2 regions of the Arthrobacter sp. StoSoilB19 genome follow, and region 1 is predicted to be linked to the other one. Evidence: riboswitches for the same ligand, from Rfam matches in the RefSeq annotation. Region 1 holds a riboswitch; the other holds the start of a gene.

Region 1 (4,366 bases):
GCCACCCGCCTGGACCCTTTGGGCGCCTGGTATCGGAATTAATCCGGTACCAGGCGCCCTTTTTGTTTCGCTTGGTCAGGCCGCTTTCGGCACCTTCCGCAGCACGACGGCGGCGAGGACTGCCGCCGTCGCCATCAGTACCAGCCCAATTGCCGCAGTGATGTGCACGCCGGAATCAAACGCTGACGCCGCAGCGTCCCGGACGGTGTCCGACAGGGAAGCGGGCAGCAGGTTTGCTGCTTCCACTGCGCCGGCAAGTGTTTCCCTCGCGCTGTGCAGGGAGGAGCCGGGCAGCATGCCGTCAAGGCCTGCGGGCAGCCGCAGGTTCTGCTGGTAGGACGCCGTCAGGATGGAGCCCAGTACCGCCGTGCCCAGCAGCGACCCCACCTCGTAGCCGGTCTCGGAGATTGCCGCGGCAGCGCCTGACTTCTCCGGCGGCGCGGACCCGAGGATGAGGTCGTTGGAGATGGTTTCGGCCGTACCCACGCCCAATGCAAGGACCAGCAGGGCTGCCAGCAGCAGCGAGGGGCCGCCGTCGTGATTCCCGAATGCGACCATGGTGTAGCCGGTGGCACTGAACGCCAACCCCGCTGCCACCACGTATCCCGGGCGGACCTTGCGGACCAGCGGCACCACCACCAGGCCGGCCACCACCGTGGCGGCCAGTGCCGGGATCATGGCAACGCCGGCTGCGGACGGCGTCATTCCCTCGAGGAGTTGGAGGTGCTGGGCGAGGAACAGGATGAAGCCGTTGAAGGAGAACAGGGCAAGGATGTTGGCGCTGATGGCCATGCTGAACACCCTGTTCCGGAATAGGGACATGTCCAGCAGGGGGTGCGCCAGCCGCTGCTGCCGCTGCACGAACACCGCCCCCATGGCCAGGCCGAAGGCGATGGCGCCCAGACCTGCCGCCCCTGGACCTTCGGTGGCAACTGCCTTGATCCCGTAGACAACGGGCACCATGACCAGCATGGAGAGCAGGATGCTGGGGATGTCCACCTTGCCGGGTGCCGGATCCTTCGATTCCGGGATGAGGGCCGGTCCAAACGCCAGCAGGGGGAGCATGAGGGGGACCGCCACCAGGAAGACGGCACCCCACCAGAAGTGCTCCACCAGCCAGCCGCCGAAGATCGGACCCAGGGCCGCGCCGCCGGAGAATCCGGCGGCCCAGATGGCGACGGCCAGCCTGCGGCGATTGGGCTCGGGGAAAATGTTGCGGATCAGCGACAAGGTGGACGGCATCAGCATGGCGCCGAAGAATCCCAGGGCGGCGCGGCCGGCGATGAGCCATTCCGGCGCGGGTGCAAAAGCCGTCGCAACGGACAGCGCGGCAAAGCCGATGCTGCCAAGGATGAGCAGCCTCCGCCGCCCAATCCGGTCGCCGAGGCTTCCCATTGATACCAGCAGCCCGGCCAGCACCAGGGGGTAGGCGTCAACGATCCACAGCAGCTGCACGCCCGTGGGTTCCAGGGCCCGGGCGATGGCCGGCAGCGCGAACGTCAGTGCGGTGTTGTCCACCGCCACCAGCAGCACGGGAAACATCAGGAGCCCCAGCGCCAGCCAGTCGCGCCACGGAGGACGCACGGAAGTGCTGCTTGCCTGCCCGGTTGCCGAACTCTCGATGGAAGTGGTCATAAGATAACTATACCGTCCGGACGGTATAGTTTAAAAATGCGATGGTTTTCCTTATTCCTGCGCGGGGGAGGGCATGATGGAGGGCATGCCCCGAAAGCCTGTTGCCCGTGACGCGGTCCTTGACGCCTTCGAGTCCCTGCTGATTGAAGTGGGTGAGCGGGCGGCCACCCTCGATGCCGTGGCGCGCAGGGCCGGCGTATCCAAAGGCGGCCTCCTCTACCACTTTCCCAACAAGGAAGCCATGATTGCCGTGTTGCTCGACCGCCTGGAGGGCCTGGCGGGCGAGGATGCCGATGCCATGGCGTCGGCAGCTGAAGGCGCCGCGGCCTACTTCATCCGTTCCTCGGTCTGGGCGGATACCCCTTTGGACCGTGCCATCGTGGCCGCCACCCGGCTTGCAGAGGTGGCCCACGAGGAGACGCGGCGCCGCTTCGCGGCCATCCAGCAGCGCTGGCTGGACGAAATTGCTGCGGATGTGGGACCTGGACTGGCCAAGGCAGTCCTCTATATGGGGGACGGCCTGTACTTCAACGCCATGCTGTCCGTGGCCCCTGCGCCGGCCGGGGGAGCGGCCGCTGACGTGGAGGAACTCCTGGCCGCGCTGGAACGGCTCCGCAGGTAGCTCCGTCATTTGCCGGGAGGGGTTGCCGCGTAGAACAATAGAAAGTTGTGAGGGCTGTCACCGGCCTTCATGATCCAACAAATGAATAGCCTTTGATCTGCGGCGGGAGAGTTCTGCCGGAAGTACAGGCAGGCGCCGTAGGAGCAAATCCTCCCCAGGAATCTCGCAGGCCCCCGTACCGCCGCGGCGAGGCACCTCTGGAAAGCAGCAGGCAGTCTTATTCTCTTTTGGAGAGGTAGGGACTGTTGTGCTCACCGACGGTGCAAGCGGGTCCTGCCCAGGCAGGGAACGCGGAAACTCTCAGGTCCAATACAGAGCGGGGAGGAACCCGAATAGCTGTGGCGTACCCTTCGCCGCCTGAGTAAATGGAGTTCCTTCGTGTCGGTTACCCCAGCCTCCACCACTTTCGTAGACCGCCATATCGGCGCGCGCCGCCAGGCCGACGTCGACACCATGCTCAAAGCCGTAGGCTACGACTCGGTCGATTCCCTTGTGGACACCGCGGTTCCCAAGGTCATCCGCCAGGACACCGCCCTTCGCCTGCAGGACGCCCTCAGCGAGGTTGAAGTCCTCACGGAACTGCGGAAGCTTGCCGCCAAGAACAAGACGGCAGTCCAGATGATCGGCCAGGGCTACTACGACACCGTGACTCCACCGGTGATCCGCCGCAACATCCTGGAATCCCCGGCCTGGTACACCGCCTACACGCCCTACCAGCCGGAGATTTCCCAGGGCCGGCTTGAGGCGCTGCTGAACTTCCAGACCATGGTGCAGGACCTTGTGGGCCTGCCCATCGCCAACGCTTCGCTGCTGGATGAAGCAACGGCGGTGGCCGAGGCCGTGCTGCTGATGCGCCGCGCCAACAAGACCAAGCCCGCGGCAGACGGCAAGACCGTCCTGGACATCGACGTGCTGCCGCAGACCATCGCCATCGTGCTGGGGCGTGCGGAGGCGCTCGGCTTCGAGGTGGAGGTCGCCGACCTGTCCAAGGGCCTGCCCGAGGGCGACATCAACGGGATCGTGCTGCAGCAGCCCGGCGCTTCCGGCCGCGTCTGGGACCAGTCCGCGGTGATCTCTGCAGCGAAGGACCGGGGCGCGCTGGTCACGGTCGCTGCGGACCTGCTGGCCCTGACACTGATCACACCTCCGGGCGAGCAGGGCGCGGACATTGCCGTCGGCTCAGCCCAGCGCTTTGGCGTGCCGCTGTTCTTTGGGGGCCCCCATGCCGCCTACATGGCTGTCCGCAAAGGCCTGGAGCGTTCCTTGCCTGGCCGCCTGGTTGGGGTGTCAAAGGACGACGCCGGCACGCCTGCCTACCGGTTGGCCCTGCAGACCCGCGAGCAGCACATCCGCCGCGAGAAGGCCACGTCCAACATCTGCACCGCCCAGGCGCTGCTGGCCATCGTTGCGTCCATGTACGCCGTATACCACGGCCCCGACGGCCTGAAGGCGATTGCCCAAACGGCGCACCGCCACGCCCGTAGCCTGGCGGCCTCGCTTGCGGCCGCCGGCGTCGAGGTGCTGCACACGAGCTTCTTCGACACCCTTACGGTCCGGGTCCCCGGACGGGCTGCTGGCATCATCGCCGACGCCGAGGCGCGGGGCATCAACCTGCGCAGCGTCGACGCCGACACCGTAGGCATCGCCCTCGATGAAACCACGACGGTGGCCATCGTCGCCCAGGTTGCCGACGTCTTTGGCGCCACGGTTGCCGAGGTCCAGGGCGAGGGCCAGGGCTTTGGGCTGGAGGCCGCCGTCGAGCGTTCCTCCGACTACCTGCAGCACCCGGTCTTCAACACGCACCGGTCTGAAACCCAGCTGCTGCGTTACATCCGCAAGCTCTCGGACCGCGACCTGGCGCTGGACCGCACCATGATCCCGCTGGGTTCATGCACCATGAAGCTGAACGCCACGGCCGAGATGGAAGCCATTTCCTGGCCGGAGTTTGCCTCGATCCACCCGTTCGCCCCGGACTCCCAGACCGAAGGCTGGCGCGAACTCATCGCCGGCCTGGAAGCGGACCTCGCCGAGATCACCGGGTATGACCAGGTGTCCATCCAGCCCAACGCGGGCTCGCAGGGCGAGCTCGCCGGGTTGCTCGCGATCCGC
Region 2 (4,366 bases), 360 kb from region 1:
TGGGCTTGCCCTCGGCGTCAAACATTGCGTTGTGGGCGGTTTCCTGTGCGATGCGTACTGCGGGGTTGCTGCGCCGGGCCATGGTCACCTTCATTCAAATCGACCTGCAGCGGGTAGGCTGCCGTGCCTTTCCATCCTATGTGGATAGACACTAAGCATGCTTAACTTCCGGGCCGTGGCTTCGTCCGGCGCGCTGCGGCGGCAGGATGCGGTACCTGCACCTCACCGCCGCCGCTGCAACCCGCCGTCGGACGTTACTTCCCGGCCTGCTGGACCTCGCGCCCCGCCGCCCCGGCGTCCTGGCCGCCGCTGCGCGCGGCAGTGGCCTGGTCTGCCTGAAGCTCGGCACGGAAGACCTCGAAGCGGGCCAGGTGGGCGGGACGGCGCCGCAGGATGGCCCAAGCCACGCCCAGGATGACGAACCAGATGGGGGTTACCAGCAGTGCAACGAGAGTGTCGGGCTGGGTGGTAAGGGCCCAAAGGACGAAGGCGAAGAATGCGTACACCACCCACACGGCGGGAATGCCACCGGGCATCTTGAACTTCGACGCCGCATGCAGGTGCGGCCGGCGGCGCCGGAAGGAGATGTAGCTGGCGAGGATGATCGACCAGACGAAGACGAAGCAGACCGCAGACACGGTGGTCACCATTTCAAAGGCCATGCCAACATCCTGGCCGGCATACATGAGTACGACGCCGGACAGCAGCAGGACGCAGGACAGGAACAGCGCGTTGCTGGGCACCTTCCTCGTGGAGAGCCGGCTGAAGATACCGGGGGCATCGCCTTCCTGGGCCAGGCCGAAGACCATGCGGGACGTGGAGTAGATGCCGGAGTTCGCGGAGGACATCGCCGAAGTCAGGACCACCAGGTTGACCACCGTGGCCGCGGCGCCGAGGCCGGCCAGGGAGAACATCCCGATAAAGGGGCTGTGGCCGGCGGCGAACTGGGTCCACGGGGTGACCGCCATCAGGATGACCAGCGCACCGACATAGAAGAGCAGCACGCGGACGGGGATGGCGTTGATGGCCTTGGGCAGCGTGCGCTCGGGGTTCTTGGCCTCGGCGGCGGTGGTTCCCACCAGTTCGATGCCTACGAAGGCGAAGACTGCGATCTGGAATCCGGCCACGAAGCCCATGAACTCATTGGGGAAGAACCCGCCATGGCTCCACAGGTTGGTGAAGCTTGCGGTGCCCGCGTCGCTCTGGAAACCGGTGAAGATCATGAAGAGTCCCACGATGATCAGGGCTGCGATGGCGACGATCTTGATGAGGGCGAACCAGAACTCGGTCTCGCCGAACGCCTTGACGGTGGCGAGGTTCAGCAGGAGCAGGATGCCCACCGTGGCCAGGCCCGGGATCCAAAGTGGCAGCGCCGGCCAAAGTTCCTTTGAGTACCCTGCGATGGCGATGACGTCGGCGATTCCGGTGATCACCCAGCAGAACCAGTACGTCCAGCCCGTGAAGAATCCGGCCCACGGCCCCAGGAGATCGGCGGCGAAATCACTGAAGGACTTGTAGTTCAGGTTGCTGAGCAGCAGTTCACCCATGGCCCGCATGACGAAGAAAAGCATGAAGCCGATGATCATGTATACGAAGATCACGGATGGGCCGGCCGCGGAGATGGTCTTGCCGGAACCCATGAACAGGCCCGTGCCGATCGCGCCGCCGATGGCGATGAGCTGGATATGCCGGTTGGTGAGCTGCCGCTCCAGGTGGGGAGGCTCGCTGCGGGCTGCCGTGGCAGCGCCTTGGCTGCGGGCTGGTTCGCCGTTGGACGTGGGGGGATGAATCGCCATGAGGAACTCCATCGATAAAGCGGCTTTTGGGTGCCGCAAAAGATTTGGTTCCTCCCCGCTCTGTAGTGGACCTGAGAGTTTCCGCAGCAAAAGCCGCTTGCACCGCCGGTGAGCCAGGGTCATGCCCGGCTGCTTTCCAGAGTTGCCTGTCCGCGGCGGTACGTGGGCCTGAGAGTTTCCTGGGGAGGGTTTGCTCCTACGGCGCCTGCTGGATGTACCCGGCAGGGCTCTCCCGCCGCAGGTCGAAGGCGTATTCAGTTGGAAGCCGCAGGCTTTTTGGGCCACGGCCGGTCATGCAATGGGACAGGCGCCGACTGGTGGGCTGCTCCGGATACGCTGAGCCAGCCACCGGCGGCGCCAATCCCGGGGTTCAGTGTGGTGTCCGTCACGATCGAATGTCAAACCCCTCCCGACACAAGCGGGGAAGAACGGCGTCACGTGCCCCTCGAGCCCCGCACGGAAGCCGCCCGATTTGCCACGGACGGGTCTATCCCGGTACCTTGTGAGCCGAATCACCCACATTTGAATAAGCCTTTCGAGCTGTGACGGGAGAGTCCTCCCGGCGAAACACCGGTCAGGCGCCGTAGGAGCAAATCCTCCCCAGGAATCTCTCAGGCCCCCGTACCGTCACGGCGAGGCGACTCTGGAAAGCAATCAGGCTTCTGCCTGGTTCACCGACGGTGCAAGCGGTCCCCTGCCAACAGCAGGCAACGCGGAATCTCTCAGGTCCAATACAGAGCGGGGAGGAACCCATCCCACGCCGTGCCACCTTCGGCCGGCCAGATCTGGAGTTCCTCATGACGATTCATTCGCATCCAACATCGTTTGTTGACCGCCATATCGGCGCGCGCCGCCAGGCCGACATCGACACCATGCTCAAGGCCATCGGCTACGACAGCCTGGATGGCCTGGTTGACGTGGCCGTCCCCGCGCCCATCCGCCAGGAAACTGCGCTCAAGCTGACCGACGCCCTCAGCGAGGTTGAAGTCCTCACGGAACTGCGGAAGCTTGCCGCCAAGAACAAGACGGCAGTCCAGATGATCGGCCAGGGCTACTACGACACCGTGACTCCGCCGGTGATCCGCCGCAACATCCTGGAATCCCCGGCCTGGTACACCGCCTACACGCCCTACCAGCCGGAGATTTCCCAGGGCCGGCTTGAGGCGCTGCTGAACTTCCAGACCATGGTGCAGGACCTGACGGCGCTCCCGGTAGCCAACGCTTCCTTGCTGGACGAGGCAACGGCGGTGGCCGAGGCCGTGCTGCTGATGCGCCGCGCCAACAAGTCCAAGGCAGCGAAGGACGGCAAGACGGTGCTCGACGCCGACTGCCTCCCCCAGACCATCGCCATCGTGCTGGGCCGGGCGGAGGCGCTCGGCTTCGAGGTGGAGGTCGCCGACCTGTCCAAGGGCCTGCCCGACGGCGACATCAACGGCGTCGTCCTGCAGCAGCCCGGCGTCTCCGGCCGCGTCTGGGACCAGTCCGCCGTCATCGCCGAAGCCAAGGAGCGCGGCGCGCTGGTCACCGTGGCTGCGGACCTGCTGGCCCTGACACTGATCACCCCTCCGGGCGAGCAGGGCGCGGACATTGCCGTCGGCTCCACCCAGCGTTTTGGCGTGCCGCTGTTCTTTGGGGGGCCGCACGCCGCCTACATGGCCGTCCAAAAGGGAATGGAACGTACCCTCCCGGGCAGGATCGTGGGCGTCTCCAAGGACAACGCCGGCACGCCTGCCTACCGGTTGGCCCTGCAGACCCGCGAGCAGCACATCCGCCGCGAGAAGGCCACGTCCAACATCTGCACCGCCCAGGCGCTGCTGGCCATCGTGTCCTCCTTCTACGCCGTTTACCACGGCCCCGACGGCCTGAAGGCGATCGCAGAGACCGTCCACCACAAGGCCAGGGTCCTGGCAACAGCACTCACGTCACTGGGCCGCGAACTGGTCACGGACTCCTTCTTCGACACCCTCACCGTCCGCGTTCCGGGCAAGGCCGCCAAGGTGATCACCGCCGCTGAAGCCCGCGGCATCAACCTGCGCTTCATCGATCCGGACACGGTGGGCGTCTCCGTTGATGAGACGACGACGGCGGCAACACTTTCCGCCGTCGCCGTCGCCTTTGGCGCCGGTCCGGTGGGTGACGCCCAGGGATTCGAACTGCCCGACACCATTGTGCGCACCTCGGCCTACCTGCAGCACCCGGTCTTCAACACGCACCGGTCTGAAACCCAGCTGCTGCGTTACATCCGCAAGCTCTCGGACCGCGACCTGGCGCTGGACCGCACCATGATCCCGCTGGGTTCATGCACCATGAAGCTGAACGCCACGGCCGAGATGGAAGCCATTTCCTGGCCGGAGTTCGCCTCGATCCACCCGTTCGCCCCGGACTCCCAGACCGAAGGCTGGCGCGAACTCATCGCCGGCCTGGAAGCGGACCTCGCCGAGATCACCGGGTATGACCAGGTGTCCATCCAGCCCAACGCGGGCTCGCAGGGCGAACTCGCCGGGCTGCTCGCGATCCGCGGCTACCACCATTCCCGGGGCGAGCAGCAGCGCAACGTCTGCCTGATCCCG

Evidence for each region. Region 1 has a riboswitch for glycine ahead of gcvP (aminomethyl-transferring glycine dehydrogenase). Riboswitches for the same ligand answer to the same signal wherever they lie in the genome.
Region 2: it holds a riboswitch for glycine, as region 1 does, so the genes downstream of both, gcvP (aminomethyl-transferring glycine dehydrogenase) here and gcvP (aminomethyl-transferring glycine dehydrogenase) in region 1, are expected to answer to the same signal.

Annotation. Positions count from the first base shown of each region.
Region 1 is NZ_AP024650.1:811,834-816,199, forward strand. Features, by position in the region: gene LDO86_RS03835 (MFS transporter) at 76-1,635, opposite strand; gene LDO86_RS03840 (TetR/AcrR family transcriptional regulator) at 1,721-2,257, shown strand; glycine riboswitch at 2,351-2,448, shown strand; glycine riboswitch at 2,475-2,582, shown strand; gene gcvP (aminomethyl-transferring glycine dehydrogenase) at 2,636-4,366, shown strand, end outside.
Region 2 is NZ_AP024650.1:450,955-455,320, reverse strand. Features, by position in the region: gene LDO86_RS02160 (hypothetical protein) at 1-82, opposite strand, end outside; gene cycA (D-serine/D-alanine/glycine transporter) at 255-1,796, opposite strand; glycine riboswitch at 1,943-2,041, opposite strand; glycine riboswitch at 2,333-2,433, shown strand; gene gcvP (aminomethyl-transferring glycine dehydrogenase) at 2,594-4,366, shown strand, end outside.